2 regions of the Cellvibrio sp. BR genome follow, and region 1 is predicted to be linked to the other one. Evidence: riboswitches for the same ligand, from Rfam matches in the RefSeq annotation. Region 1 holds a riboswitch; the other holds the start of a gene.
The links. A riboswitch is a leader RNA that binds a small molecule or an ion and turns the genes downstream of it on or off. The one in region 1 is predicted to bind thiamine pyrophosphate.

Region 2: it holds a riboswitch for thiamine pyrophosphate, as region 1 does, so the genes downstream of both, O59_RS05490 (FAD-dependent oxidoreductase) here and thiD (bifunctional hydroxymethylpyrimidine kinase/phosphomethylpyrimidine kinase) in region 1, are expected to answer to the same signal.

Annotation. Positions count from the first base shown of each region.
Region 1 covers NZ_JH668202.1:425,995-433,691, reverse strand. Annotated here, with positions in the region: gene O59_RS12160 (TolC family outer membrane protein) at 1-1,313, opposite strand, end outside; gene nhaD (sodium:proton antiporter NhaD) at 1,892-3,148, shown strand; gene O59_RS12150 (sodium:proton antiporter) at 3,330-4,565, shown strand; TPP riboswitch at 4,635-4,744, shown strand; gene thiD (bifunctional hydroxymethylpyrimidine kinase/phosphomethylpyrimidine kinase) at 4,822-5,634, shown strand; gene thiC (phosphomethylpyrimidine synthase ThiC) at 5,692-7,620, shown strand.
Region 2 covers NZ_JH668201.1:55,307-63,003, forward strand. Annotated here, with positions in the region: gene O59_RS05480 (thiazole synthase) at 1-510, opposite strand, end outside; gene thiS (sulfur carrier protein ThiS) at 512-718, opposite strand; gene O59_RS05490 (FAD-dependent oxidoreductase) at 732-1,889, opposite strand; TPP riboswitch at 1,928-2,055, opposite strand; gene xseA (exodeoxyribonuclease VII large subunit) at 2,101-3,456, opposite strand; gene guaB (IMP dehydrogenase) at 3,614-5,089, shown strand; gene guaA (glutamine-hydrolyzing GMP synthase) at 5,195-6,772, shown strand; gene O59_RS05510 (succinylglutamate desuccinylase/aspartoacylase family protein) at 6,840-7,697, shown strand, end outside.

The DNA of each region.
Region 1 (7,697 bases):
TGCACGTCAGCAGGCGTGAGCATACCGGCTACTTCGCGCAATTTAATGGTATTGATTACGTAGGTGTAGAGCGCATCGGAATAGTTGCGGCGCGCTTGATAAAGGTTGCGCTGGGCGAGCAATACTTCTACCAGGTTGCGAGTTCCCACTTCATAACCGGATTGGGTTGCTTCCAGTGCAGATTGGTTGGAGACAATCGCCTGCTTGCGTGCCTGAACGTTGGCGACATCGGTTTCTACTGACAAGTGCAGGGCACGAGTGTTTTGAATCACGTTGCGCTGGGTACTGTTGTAAAGCTCTTGTGCCTGGGTGTATTGCGCATAGGCTTGACGGCTGCGGCCAGAGGTTGCGCCTCCACTATATATAGGTACATCAAGACGCAGTGAAATGGTTGTTCCATTTCTGCTGATGTCACTTGGCCCACCGGTTTGCCCACCATTATCGCTGTCCGATTCGCTATCGGAATAACCCAGGTTAGCGCCCAATGTTGGCAAATGGCCCGATTTGTTGGCTTTGGCAAATTGCAACGATGCATCAGCTTGTAGCTTGGACGCTTTCAGGTTGTAGTTGTTCTGTAACGAGAACTCAACCCAGTCGGCGCGGTTAGCGGGTGTAGGTGCAACGACCGGGAACTTAGGAGATAGGGGAGCAACCTGGTCTTCCGGTTTACCGGTCAGTACTTCAAGTGCTTCGTAATTGATACTTAAGTTGCCGCGTGCAACCAATGTGGCTGCGCGTGCGCTGTCAAAAGCAGCTTGGGCTTCGTGCACTTCAGTGATTGCGGTCAAGCCCACATCAAAACGCTGTTTGGTTTGCTCCAGCTGTTTAGCCAAGGCTTTTTCTTCTGCGATGGTTGCTTCCAGGGTTTCTACTGAACGCAATACATTGAAGTAGGCTTCTGCCACGCGCACAATCAGGCTTTGTTGGTCGGCACCGTATTGCGCTTCGGCTTGTTCACTCAGCTTCCCACCTTGTTTGTAGCTGTACCAGTAGGACATGTTGAACAAGGGTTGGCTCAGCGAGACTTCCCAGCTTTTACCATCGGTATCATTTTTGAGGCTGGTATTGGTCAGATTGTCAGTGGTTTCGATATCGGAGTTCGAGATCTGGGCGTTGGCATTGATCTGCGGCAACAAATTGGAGCGGGCGATAGTTTTATTTTCAAGGCCTGCTTCATATTTAGCTCTGTCGGCTTTTAATTGGGCGTCATTTTGCAGTGCGAGTTCGTACACATCCAGCAGGCTATTGGCGCTGGCAGTAAAAGGCGTTAGCGAAAACAGGCTAACGAGTAAGTAGAGCTTGGTCTTTTTCATAGAGGTTTCCAAAGTCCAGAGTTTAAGAATTCCAGTTCAGCATCCGCAGTATTTATTGCCTGAGGGCGCAATTAAAAACGGATGTAAGCACAAATATACAAGTTGCGTGGAGTTTAGCCGCTTGCTGTCTTGGGGTCGAGAAATGAACAAGGGTTCAGTGGTTAAAAAGGGTAAAACGTTAGTGCCGCAACAGGAAGTTACAAATGTAAGCGGGGTTCCTGTGTTTACCTTTCTAAACCTGCCGGACGCTATATTGGCGAGTTCAATTAGCCCAAGTAATTCCTTAGATGCAATAAAACAGCATACAGATTCACTGTTCGCAAAATTGTTAGTTTGTGTTTATACCGTTGGTAGGTCCTAAATAGGTCATTTTTGGCGAATATCACCTCTTACGCAGAATGTTTGATTGCTTCGCCGCAGGCCAACTTTTATCATGCGCGCCCATTTGCACTGTGCCGGGTTTGGGTAAAACCCTCCTTCATGCCGGGCCGAATCGTTACTTGTCAGTTACAAGTCCTTCGATACGATGTTGGTCTGTTGCCTTGCTGCCGATTTTTTAACTACCAAAAGGGTCTTTTATGACTATGTCCATTGAAATCGTATTGGTGATCTTTGCCGTACTCGCCCTGCTTGGGGTGGTGTTCGAGGAAGTTATCCATATCAATAAAGCCAAAACTACTTTGTTTTTCGGCAGCTTGTCGTGGTTGGTGATGTTCATGTTTGCCGGTGATCACGCACACCAGGAAGTGATGCTGGAAAAGCTGAATCACAACCTGTTGGAGATTGCGACACTGTGGTTGTTCCTTATGGCGACCATGACTTTTGTTGCTTACCTCAATGCCAAGGGAATAGTGCAGTCCGTCGTGCAGCGCCTGTGCCCCGCACAGATGAGCACCCGCAGTTTGATGATATTGGTAGCCTTGTTTGCCATGACACTGTCAATGGTGTGCGACAACGTGACCGCAACCTTGGTAACGCTCGGCTTGGTGCATGCTTTTGATGTGGATCAGCGCACGCGCATCAAACTCGCGGTGTTGGTTGTTTTTGCGGTTAACTCTGGTGGTGTTGCCTTGATCACCGGCGATGTCACCACGCTGATGATCTTCCTCTCCGGCCATGTGACAATGCCGCAACTATTACTGCTTTGGGTTCCGGCGATTGTAGGGGTCATGGTATTAGCGGGATTGATGTTCCCTGGTGTGTCCGGCCAAGTTGCTACAGAAAAAGATGCCCGCACCTTTACTGGCATGGATTGGGCGATTGTCGGCACCTTCTTCAGCACCATTGCCTGCACCATGTTATTCAACTTTTTCTTTGGTGTGCCGCCGGTACTGACCTTTTTGGTGGGGCTGTCAATTATGTTCTTTATTGGCCATTTTATGGACATGGACCCGGAAGAAACGCGTATTTTGGAATATGTACGTCAAATCGAATATGAAACCCTGTTGTTCTTTCTCGGGATTTTGTTATTGGTCGGTATGCTCAAAGAAATTGGCACCCTGGATTTGCTCACCAATTTCTATGCCCAGTTGGCTCCGCAATACGCCAACTACTTGATGGGCTTGTTCTCCGCCATGATCGATAACGTGCCCCTGACCGCAGCGCTTCTCAAATCGGAGCCCGTGTTGCAAACACCCGAATGGTTGGCGTTGACCTATGGCGTAGGTGTGGGTGGTTCATTGTTGGCAATTGGCTCTGCGGCGGGAATTATCGCTATGAGCAAAGTGAAAGGGCTAACCTTTGGTGCATTCTTGCGCTATACCCCCTTTGTATTTATTGCGTATACCTGTGGTTATGTAGTCGCTTTGACATTGGCCAATGTAGTATTTGGTTGATCGCCAGGAGCGGTGCTGAAAAACCGGAGCTTTGACTCCGGTTTTTTTATGGGCGATCGAAAACCCGCAAGGGGTAAAAAGGGTGCGAATTTACACACAATTTATAAAGTTATTTCACGCCAGCTGTCAGCATCCGCACATTCTTTGCTTTAACATTTTTTCACTTTTCTGCGGAGCACTTATGTCGTCATTGGATATCGCCAAGCTCGACCTCATGTATGTCGGGATCATTATTTTTACCGGGCTGTTAGGCGGTGTGATCGCCAAAAAAATAAAGGTACCCGACATAGTCCTTTTTTTGCTCATCGGGATTGGTTTGGGGCCCACCATCGGCGGGGTATTGCATGTGCCAGCTGACTCAACGATGAATCAGCTAATTCTCACCATCGGCGCTTGTTATCTGCTGTTTGAAGGCGGGGCAACGCTGCGTTTTGCTGTGTTAAAAGAAATATGGATTTCATTAGCGGTGATCGCTACCTTCGGTGTATTAATTACCGGGGCGATCATTACCTACGCCGGCGTCTGGTTGGGCATTCCTATTGGTGTTGCACTGGTGTTAGGGGCGTTGACGGCATCCACTGACCCCGCCACTCTGGTACCGATTTTCAAACAAGTCCCGATTAAAGATCGGGTATCACAAACGGTTATGAGCGAGTCAGCGCTCAATGATGCCATGGGTGCGATTGCGACATTTGCAGTGGTGGCTTATGTGATGGGAACCGGCGAGGGGTTTAGCTTGACTCACTCCCTGGGGGAGCTGGCGTATGAGGCTGGCATGGGCTTGGTGTTAGGGGCGATTGTTGGCTACAGCGCCGCGTTTTTAATGGCGCACAACAGTTTTGGTATTTTTCGCGAAGTGACGCCATTTGTGATTATCCTGGCAGTTATCACCGTCTATTTGCTGGCCGACAAAATCGGTGCCTCCGGTTTTATGGCGGTATTTACCTGCGGTGTGATGATCGGCAACAAAGAGACATTTAATTTGCCGCTCGATGATCATGAACACGAGTATCTGGAAGATTATGTGGGTAATACCGCGCTATTAATGCGTATGTTTATCTTTATCCTGCTGGGCTCGCAGGTAGATTTCCACTTGCTCAAAGAATACTTGGGTGTTGGTCTGGTCCTGTTGTTTATTTTTATCTTTATCGCCCGTCCCCTGACGGTATTTATTTGCGCAGGCCCTGACCGTCGTGCCAAGTGGACATGGAAAGAGTTGGTATTTATGAGTTGGACCCGTGAAACCGGGGTAATCCCGGCAGCGCTGGTGGGTATTCTGGCTGGCATGAAGGTGCCGGGTATCGATGTGGTCGGTGCAATCACCTTTATCTTTATTCTGGGCACCATTTTGATCCAGGCTCCAACCACTGCACTGTTGGCAGGGAAATTGGGCTTATTGAAATCCCAGGAAAAATAACCTCACCGGTAGGGGCGCAGCAAGCGGCGTCCCTACCTTTACTCTGCCGCTTAACTCCAATAGACTGCGGTTTTCTTGTCGGGGTGCTTTTTGTTCGCTGTATGCGGGCAACGAGGCTGAGATATACCCGCCGACCTGATCCGGTTAGTACCGGCGTAGGGAACGAGAGCCTCCAGTTTTTGCATGCCTATTAAGTGTGCCTTGGTTATTTCTCTCCTTTCCGCGCTTTACTGTTTTTACTCATTGCGGAAATTTAATGAACCCTCACCTGCAGACCCCTATAGCCCTGACCATTGCTGGTAGCGACAGCGGCGGTGGTGCCGGTATTCAAGCGGATCTAAAAACCTTTTCCGCGCTGGGAGTATTTGGTACCAGTGCCATCACCTCGCTCACTGCGCAAAATACTATGGGGGTGCAAGGTGTATTGCCTATTCCTCCGGCGTTTGTGCAGCAGCAAATTCATTCGGTATTGAGTGATATCAATGTCGGTGCGATCAAAAGTGGCATGTTGGCAACAGCGGAAATTATTGCAGCAGTGGCTGAATCCCTGAGTGCTTACCCACAAATTCCTTTTGTACTGGATCCGGTAATGGTCGCCACCAGTGGCGATAGATTATTGGCAGAAGATGCAATCCACACGTTGATTGGAACATTGCTACCACTCGCTACGCTGGTTACTCCAAATTTGCATGAAGCGGCGGTATTGTTGAATACGCGCATGGCGCAAAATCGTGAGCAGATGCAATTGCAAGGTGAACAAATTATCGCTTTGGGCGCACGCGCGGTATTGATGAAGGGCGGTCACATCGATGGTGAGGAAGCAACCGATTTATTAATTACCCCGACGGGCGTTGAAGCTTTTTCTGCGCCGCGGCTAGCCACTAAAAATACCCACGGAACCGGTTGTACTTTGGCATCGGCAATTGCCGCTGGTTTGGCCAAACAATTATCACTCAGTGACTCGGTGAAACAGGCAAAACAGTATTTACATCAAGCACTAGTGCATTCAGAAAAATTGCACATAGGGCAGGGCTCAGGCCCGGTTCATCACTTTTATTCTTTTTATTAATTCACGTTCTATTATCCCGATTTTGTTTAAATACCTGATTAAGACAAGGCCACTATTATGAATACCAGCGTCGAAAAAATTCTCAGCCAAACCGCCGAAGTCGATAAAGCTTCGGTACAGCCCTTTACTGGCTCACAAAAAATTTATGTGCAGGGTTCGCGCGCGGATATTCAAGTGCCCATGCGTGAGATTACGCTCGCTGATACTCCGACTGATTTTGGCGGCGAGAAGAATCCACCGGTACGTGTCTACGACACTTCCGGCCCTTACACCGATCCTAACGTAAAAATTGATTTGCGCACCGGTTTGGGCGATGTGCGCACCGCCTGGATTGAAGAGCGCAATGACACTGAGGTATTGGAAGACAGTCACTCTGAATTTACCAATGCACGTCTGAACGACCCTAAATTGGCGAGCCTGCGTTTCAATCTCACCCGTAAACCGCGCCGCGCCAAACCGGGCATGAACGTATCGCAAATGCATTACGCCAAAAAAGGGATCATTACCCCGGAGATGGAATATATCGCCATCCGCGAAAATATGGCGCTGGCACAAGCGCGTGAATTGAGTGTAGATCCTCAATATAAAGCTTTGGGGCAGCAGCACAAAGGCATGAGTTTTGGTGCAAGTATCCCCGATGAAATCACTCCGGAGTTTGTGCGCGATGAAGTGGCGCGCGGCCGTGCGATTATCCCTGCAAATATCAATCACCCGGAATTGGAGCCGATGATTATCGGGCGTAATTTTCTGGTGAAAATTAACGGCAATATCGGTAACTCGGCATTGGGTTCATCGATTGAGGAAGAAGTAGAAAAACTTACCTGGGGTGCACGTTGGGGCGCTGATACGGTGATGGATTTGTCTACCGGCAAAAATATTCACGAAACCCGCGAGTGGATTATTCGCAACTCGCACGTGCCTATTGGCACTGTACCTATTTATCAAGCGCTGGAGAAAGTAGACGGTGTTGCGGAAAATCTTACCTGGGAAATTTTTCGCGATACCTTGATTGAACAAGCGGAGCAGGGTGTGGATTATTTTACGATTCACGCCGGTGTATTGCTGCGCTACGTGCCGCTCACCGCTAAACGTGTGACGGGCATTGTATCGCGTGGTGGTTCGATCATGGCCAAGTGGTGTCTGGCGCATCACAAAGAAAATTTCCTTTACACCCATTTCGACGAAATTTGCGAAATCATGAAAGCCTATGACGTTAGCTTTTCATTGGGTGATGGGTTGCGCCCTGGTTCGATTGCTGATGCAAATGACGAAGCGCAATTTGGCGAGCTGGAAACGCTCGGTGAGTTAACCAAGATTGCGTGGAAACACGATGTGCAATGCATGATTGAAGGCCCGGGTCACGTGCCTATGCACATGATCAAAGAAAATATGGACAAGCAATTAGAAGTCTGCGACGAAGCACCTTTCTATACGCTTGGCCCATTAACGACGGATATAGCACCGGGTTACGATCACATCACCTCAGGTATTGGTGCTGCCATGATCGGTTGGTTCGGTTGTGCAATGCTTTGCTATGTAACACCCAAAGAGCATTTGGGTTTACCGAATAAAGATGACGTAAAAGAAGGTATCATCACCTACAAAATTGCGGCGCACGCGGCGGATTTGGCGAAAGGCCATCCGGGTGCGCAATTGCGCGATAATGCATTATCCAAAGCGCGTTTTGAATTCCGTTGGGAAGATCAGTTTAACCTCGGCCTTGATCCGGATACCGCCCGTTCATATCACGATGAAACCCTGCCGAAAGATTCGGCCAAAGTTGCACACTTCTGCTCTATGTGTGGTCCGAAATTCTGTTCGATGAAAATCACCCAGGAAGTACGCGACTACGCGGCAAAAAATGGCACTGATATTTCGGTGATTGGTGATCAGGACATTATCAAGATGATCGATGTGGAAGCGGAAATGAAACAGAAATCCAAAGAGTTTTTGGAAGCAGGTGCTGAGATCTATCACAGAGTTTAAATCAGCGACCAGGCTTTAAATCCCCCTGCTGCCCTTTGGGAAAGGGCAGCAGGGGATTTAAATAATCAATAAGACTT
Region 2 (7,697 bases), on a different contig from region 1:
CAAGCCCTGGCCGGTGCCAATGGGTGAGCCCCAGGGCATCAATACTTCGCAGCCCACATCCAATAGTCGTTTACATAAAATTAAATCATCGGTGCAATAGGGCAGTACTTTAAAACCTTTTTTAATCAAAATATCCGCAGCTTCCAGTAACCCAAAGGGATCGGGTTGCAGGTTGTAATCGTCGCCGACTACTTCCAGTTTGATCCAATCGGTATTAAAAATTTCGCGCGACATTTCAGCCAGCGTCACGGCTTCTTTTACCGATTTACAACCGGCAGTATTGGGCAGCAAACGGCAGCCGCTTTCCTGAATATAGTGCCAAATTGCATCGCCATCGCGATTGGCCGGGTTTTGCCTGCGCAAGCCGAGCGTCACAATTTCACTGCGCGATTGAATAACCGATTCGCGCATTAATTGGGGCGATGCATAAAGGGCGGTGCCCAATAAAAAACGACTGGAAAATGTTTCGCCGTAGAGCGTGAAATCTTTTTCAGGTTTGTTGTAGCTCATATCAACCTCCACCAACCGGTTTGACGATATCGATTTGATCGCCATTCAATAATTCGCGCTCAGGGTAAGTCGAGCGAGGTACAAATTCGCCATTAATCGCCACGGCGATTTTAGTGTCGCCATAACCCCATTGTTGTAGGGCAACGCTGAGCAGCACCTTGTCTGCCAGCGTTTTGATTTCGTTGTTTACACTCAGTTCAATGGTCATAAGCTCGTGCTTTTTAGTGGTGATTTAACAGTGCAGAAAAAATCGGCTCCGGTTTTTTAAAAATATGCGCTAGCACATTTTCAACCACGGCCGGTGCGAGTAAATACCCATGGCGAAATAATCCATTAGCGCTGATCAGGCCATCCTGAATATTTACTTTCGGTAAGTTGTCCATAAACGCCGGGCGCAAATTGGTGTCCATTTCGATAATACGCGCCTCGGCAAAGGCGGGTGATAAGGTGTAAAGCGCGCTGCTTAGTTCAAGGCTGGATTGCAGTGTAACCGGTGAGCGATCCTCACTTTCAATTTGTGTTGCGCCGATAATAAAACGATTGCCTGGTTTCGGCACCACATAAAGTTGATAGCGAGGGTGCATTAAACGCACCGGGCGTTGCAGGCGAATCTCACTGGTCTCTACATGCAGGGTCTCACCGCGTACGCCGCGCAATTGTCGCATTTGGGGTTTGGCGCCCAGCCCGCGGCAGTCAATGACTAAATCAAACTCTTCTGCAGTGCCGTTGGCGATGACTTTTCCCGCTGCGACATCGACAGCGGTGTGTTCTCGCACTTTAATCGCGCTATTAATAATGTTATCGCCCAATAGCCGTAGAAATTCACGATTGTGCAGGTGACCTTCTTCTTGCAGAAATAGTCCTTGCTGAAAATTCGGGCTTAAATCCGGCTCTAACGCCTGAATTTGTGTTTGGGTTATTTGTTGATAACTGTTGCAAGCGGGAATGACAAAATGTAATTCGCGGGCGAATTGTTCCAGCTCGCTGGCGTCTTGCGGATGTGCCACGACCAAGCTGCCGTTGCTAAAAAAGAGCGGGTCTGTTGTGGTGCTATCAGTATTGAGTTGATTGGTCCAGCGCGGCCAATGGGTGAGCGCAAATTGGCCCATACGGTAAACGCCTTCATCCGACACCACGGCTTCGCTCAGCGGTGCAACCATGCCTGCCGCCGTAAACGCGGCGGCGCGTTTGCTCTGGGGTTCGCTGGGCGTAAAACTACCGGCTTCAAACAGGGTGACATCAAGCCTGGCTTTGTTTAATTGCCAGGCGAGTAAACGCCCGAGCAAACCGGCACCCGCTATGGCAATAGTTTGTGGGGTGGATGAATGGTGTGCGCTGAGGTTGGCCGCGGATTGTTTGGTCGAAGATTGTGTGGTCATAGTGCCTCTGAGTCGAGGCGGAGAGCGGGCAATAGCCGTGGCTGATGCACCTTGTTCCCTCCGCAGGTATTAGCCTGTTCAGGTTCTACGGATTGGGCCGAACCCATCTCAGCCTTCGTATGGCTCACTCATTAAGTGAGGCACCAAGGCGCTCCGACAAGAAGGTGGCCAATATACTGGCCACGAATTTAGTTCGCAATCTATACGCAGTTTATTTACGGATGGATTGCACGCGACAAATTAATTCGCCGTGCGCAAGGCGGGCACTGATTTCACTGCCGGGAATGACTTGATCGCTGTCGCTAATGACTTTGCGGGTTTGGGTGTCAGTCACCAGCGCATAGCCGCGCTCAAGGGTGCTGAGTGGGCTGAGCGTGTTGAGCATACGCACTGATTCGCCCAAGGCTTGTTTTTTGCGATCAATCAACCGGTGTTGCGCCGTATGCAGCCGTGTTTGGGCGTTTTTAATGCGCTCGGATAATTGTGCGAGTCTGATTTGCGGGTGATGCGCTTGCTGGCGTAGTCGTAGTTGTATCAGCTGGTTTTTGTAGTTCGCCAGTAGCTTATGGATGTGATTTTTGAGGCGCAACTCCAGGTTGTCCAGCCGCTGCGCCTGCTGTTCCAAGCGTTCACGCGGGTGGCGCAAACGCTGACGCAGGTTGTGCAAATGCTTTTGCCATTGCTGCAAGCGGCGCAGCATCGCCTCCTCGAGCAGCACTTCAAAACCGATAAATTTATCCAGCCAATCATCGCCATCGGGCACTAACAGTTCTGCCGCTGCGGATGGTGTGGGTGCACGCAGGTCGGCGACAAAATCGGCGATAGTGAAATCCACTTCGTGGCCGACGCCGCAAACAATAGGCAGTTTGCTGTTGAAAATCGCACGCGCGACACTCTCTTCGTTAAATGACCAAAGATCCTCCATCGAGCCACCACCACGGGTTAGCAGTAGTACATCAAACAAGCCGCAGCGATTGGCTAGATCTATGGCTTTTACGATTTGCGGTGCGGATTCTTTGCCCTGTACCGCAACGGGAATCACGGTGACGGGAATGCCGGGAAAGCGGCGTTCAAGTACGCTGAGAACATCGCGAATTGCGGCGCCTGTCGGCGAAGTGATAACCCCAATGTGTTTGGGCAGCGGAGGCAGGGCTTTTTTGTGTGCCTCGTTAAACAGTCCCTCTTGCGACAGCTTGTGTTTTAGTTCATCAAACGCGCGTTGAAGGGCGCCGCTACCGGCTTCTTCCATGTGTTCGGCAATGATTTGGTAGTCGCCGCGGCCTTCATAAAGGCTGACGCGGGCGCGCAGTAGTACATGTTGCCCCTGCTGTGGTTTAAAGCGCACCAGCATATTGCGGTTGCGGAACATGCAGCAGCGCACTTGGGCTTGCTCGTCTTTCAGGGTGAAATACCAGTGGCCCGAGGAGGGGGTAGATACATTGGAGAGCTCGCCCTCCACCCAGAGCAGCGGTAAGTGGGTTTCCAGCAGTTGACGTGCCTGTCGGTTAAGCTGGCTAACGCTGAAAATCTCGCGTTCAGTGGTTGTTGGGTGCAGGGTATTAGTCATAGGGCGTCATTCTAGGGGAAGGCTTGCGGCGGGTATAGTCTCGATCGTCGCCTTTAAGCTGCCTTACAACACTAGATATTGTGGTTTTTGGTTTACCGGCGGCGCCCAAGTCGCTATACTTCCGCGCTTATTTTTTATCTGCTTGAGGTTGGTTGCTATGTTGCGAATTGCTGAAGAAGCCCTCACCTTTGATGACGTATTATTGGTGCCAGGTTATTCGGATGTCACTCCGAAAGATGTCTCCCTGAAGACTCAGTTGACTCGCAAGATTCAATTAAATATTCCCCTCATCTCCGCCGCCATGGATACCGTGACTGAATCCCGCTTGGCGATTGCCATGGCGCAGGAAGGTGGCATTGGTATTATCCACAAGAACATGTCCATTGAAGCTCAAGCGGCTGAAGTGCGCGCGGTGAAGAAATTCGAAGCCGGTGTGGTGAAAGATCCTATCACTATCGATTCCGCTGCCACTATCCGCGACTTGATCGCGCTGACTCGCAAAAACAATATTTCCGGTGTTCCCGTGCTGCATAACGGCGATTTGGTGGGCATAGTCACCGGTCGCGACGTGCGTTTTGAAACCAATTTGGATGCCAGCGTATCCAGCATCATGACGCCCAAAGAGCAATTGGTTACCGTTAAAGAAGGCTTTACCGCCGAAGAAGTGCGCAACCTGTTGCACAAACATCGCATCGAAAAAGTATTGGTCGTTAACGATAACTTTGAGCTGACTGGCTTGATTACCGTTAAAGACATGAACAAAGCCGAAAAATACCCTACCGCTTGCAAAGACCCTGAAGGTCGTTTGCGTGTTGGTGCGAGTGTAGGCACCAGCCGCGATACCGACGAGCGTGTTGCAGCGCTCGTAGAAGCAGGTGTGGACGTACTGGTGGTAGATACCGCCCACGGCCATTCCAAAAATGTATTGGATCGCGTGCGTTCAATCAAAAGCAAATACCCGGAAGTGCAAGTGATTGGCGGTAATATCGCCACTGGCGCAGCGGCATTGGCGTTGGTTGAAGCGGGTGCGGATGCAGTGAAAGTGGGTATCGGCCCAGGTTCGATTTGTACTACCCGTATCGTAAGCGGTGTTGGTGTGCCGCAAATTTCGGCCATCGCCAATGTAGTTGCCGCACTTGAAGGGACTGGCGTACCTGCCATTGCCGATGGTGGTATTCGCTACTCCGGCGACATTGCCAAAGCCGTGGTTGCCGGTGCCCATGCAGTAATGATGGGCTCCATGTTTGCCGGTACTGAAGAGGCGCCGGGCGAAGTGGAGTTGTTCCAAGGCCGTACTTACAAAGCTTACCGTGGTATGGGCTCCTTGGGAGCTATGGCGCAAACCCAAGGCTCCAGTGACCGCTACTTCCAGGATGCCAGTGCAGGTGCAGAAAAGTTGGTTCCCGAAGGTATTGAGGGTCGTGTGGCATACAAAGGGCCTTTGGCGGCAATCGTGCACCAGTTGATGGGCGGTTTGCGCTCAGCGATGGGTTACACCGGTTGTGCTGACTTGGGTACTATGCGTACCAAGCCCGAATTTGTGCGGGTGACTGCTGCCGGTATGGGCGAGAGCCACGTACACGACGTTCAAATTACTAAAGAAGCGCCTAATTATCCGATTAGCGGTCGTTAATTTACCTCGCTTCAGTGCTATCGCAAAAACTCGGGTTATGCCCGAGTTTTTCATTTAAGCCGAATTCTTTTTTGTTGTTATTTTTCTTATTGAGCAGGAATCAATATGTCTCACGATATCCACGCACAGCGAATTCTTATCCTCGATTTTGGTTCGCAATACACCCAGTTGATTGCACGCCGTGTGCGTGAAATTGGTGTCTTCTCTGAAATTCGTGCTTGGGATATGAGCGAAGAAGAAATTCGCGCTTATAACCCCAAGGGTATTATTTTGGCGGGCAGCCCTGAATCCACCACTGAAGCCGGCTCGCCGCGCGCGCCAGAAGTGGTATTTAATTTAGGTGTACCGGTATTTGGTATTTGTTATGGCATGCAAACCATGGCCATGCAAATGGGTGGTTTGGTTGAAGGTTCCAATATCCGTGAATTTGGCTATGCGCAAATTAAAGTGAATGGTGAATCTTCACTGCTGAAGGATATCAAAGACCATGTTGATCACGACGGCAGTGCACTGCTTGATGTATGGATGAGTCACGGCGACAAAGTTACCAAGATGCCGGAAGGCTTCAGCTTGATGGCATCCACGCCATCCTGCCCGATCGCTGGTATGTACAACGAAGCGAAAAAATTCTACGGCGTGCAGTTCCATCCGGAAGTGACTCATACCTTGCAAGGCAAGCGCATATTTGAACATTTTGTATTGCAAGCTTGCGCCTGCGAACCGCTGTGGACTCCAGCCAATATCGTTGAAGATGCGCTGAAAAAAGTGCGCGAACAAGTTGGCAGCGACAAAGTATTACTTGGCCTTTCCGGCGGTGTGGATTCATCTGTCGTAGCAGCGTTATTGCACAAAGCCATTGGTTCGCAATTAACCTGCGTTTTTGTGGACAACGGTTTGCTGCGCAAAAACGAAGGCGACCAAGTGATGGATATGTTCGCCAAAAATATGGGCGTAACGGTTATCCGTGCGGATGCCCAAGATCAATTTTTAAATAAATTGAAAGGCGAAAATGACCCTGAGAAAAAACGCAAAATTATCGGTGGCACTTTTATTGATGTGTTTGATGCCGAAGCCACCAAACTAAAAGATGTGAAGTGGCTGGCGCAAGGCACGATTTATCCCGATGTGATTGAATCGGCTGCGGCTAAAACGGGTAAAGCGCACGTGATTAAATCGCACCACAATGTGGGCGGTTTACCGGACGATATGGCTTTTAAATTAGTTGAGCCCCTGCGCGAATTATTCAAAGACGAAGTGCGTGCAATTGGTTTGGAATTGGGTTTGCCCTACGACATGGTCTACCGTCATCCATTCCCCGGCCCGGGTTTGGGTGTGCGCATCCTCGGTGAAGTGAAAAAAGAATATGCCGATATCCTGCGTGAAGCGGATGCGATCTTTTTGGAAGAGTTGCACGCCTCTGGTTGGTATCACAAAACCTCACAGGCGTTTGCGGTTTTCTTGCCGGTAAAATCGGTGGGGGTGGTGGGTGATGGTCGTCGTTACGAGTGGGTAATTTCACTGCGTGCGGTGGAAACCGTCGATTTTATGACAGCGCGCTGGGCGCACTTGCCTTACGACTTGTTGGAAAAAGTTTCCGGTCGCATTATCAATGAGATCTCCGGTGTGTCACGCGTTTGTTACGATGTATCGAGCAAACCGCCCGCGACTATTGAATGGGAATAACGATTGAAGGAGTTTTAAATCGCACAGGGACGTGCCTGTTTTTTTATGAATGATGAGGCGCCCGGTTATGCCACAAACACTGAAAGTAAAGCCCCGACATTTTTCACTATTTTGTTGTTCGGTGTTGATGGTTGTTGCCGCAATTCCACTGCAACTTGGTGCGCAAACTCCCGAAACAGTTGTGGCAGAGATTAATCCAGCCATTGCCACGCAACAAACTGACACTACAGAAGCAACAGTTCAAACGACAGCAGTTGAGCCGAGTGTTGCGCCATCCGTTGAGATTTCCACTGCGGTTGCTGGGCCTGCCACTCTTGCGGTAAACGTCGCTGAAAAAAAACAATCTGCATCATCGGTTGCTGAAGTATCTTCACTAAGTGCTGTCTCTTCCGCGCAATCGTCTACTGCTCCTCAGCCGAGTTCTGCAAGTGCTGTTGTCTCGTCGGTTGCATCGGAGACTGCATCTTCAATTGCCGTTGCTACTGCAAGTGCTGCTATGGTTCCCACTTCCGATCTTGCCACTGCAAATAATGAGGGTTCAGCTGCAATTGACCCGGCTGCAGAGGTTATCAATGAAGCCACTGCAGAACCCTTGTCTCTTTCCAAATTTATTTTGGGGCGCGAAGTAAAACCCAATAGTTCGGTGCGTTTGACTTGGAATTCAGAAACCGCTGTGGGTGGTTTCAGTGAGGAAACACCGATTCTGGTAGTGAACGGCGCTACGCCCGGCAAAACACTTTGCCTAACCGGCGCTGTGCATGGCGATGAATTAAATGGAATCGAAATGATTCGCCGGGTGATTTACAGCATAGAGCCAGCTAATTTAACCGGCACGATTATTGGTGTGCCTGTAGCTAACATTATGGGCTTTCGCCGCAACTCCCGCTATTTACCAGATCGCCGCGACTGGAACCGCTATTTTCCT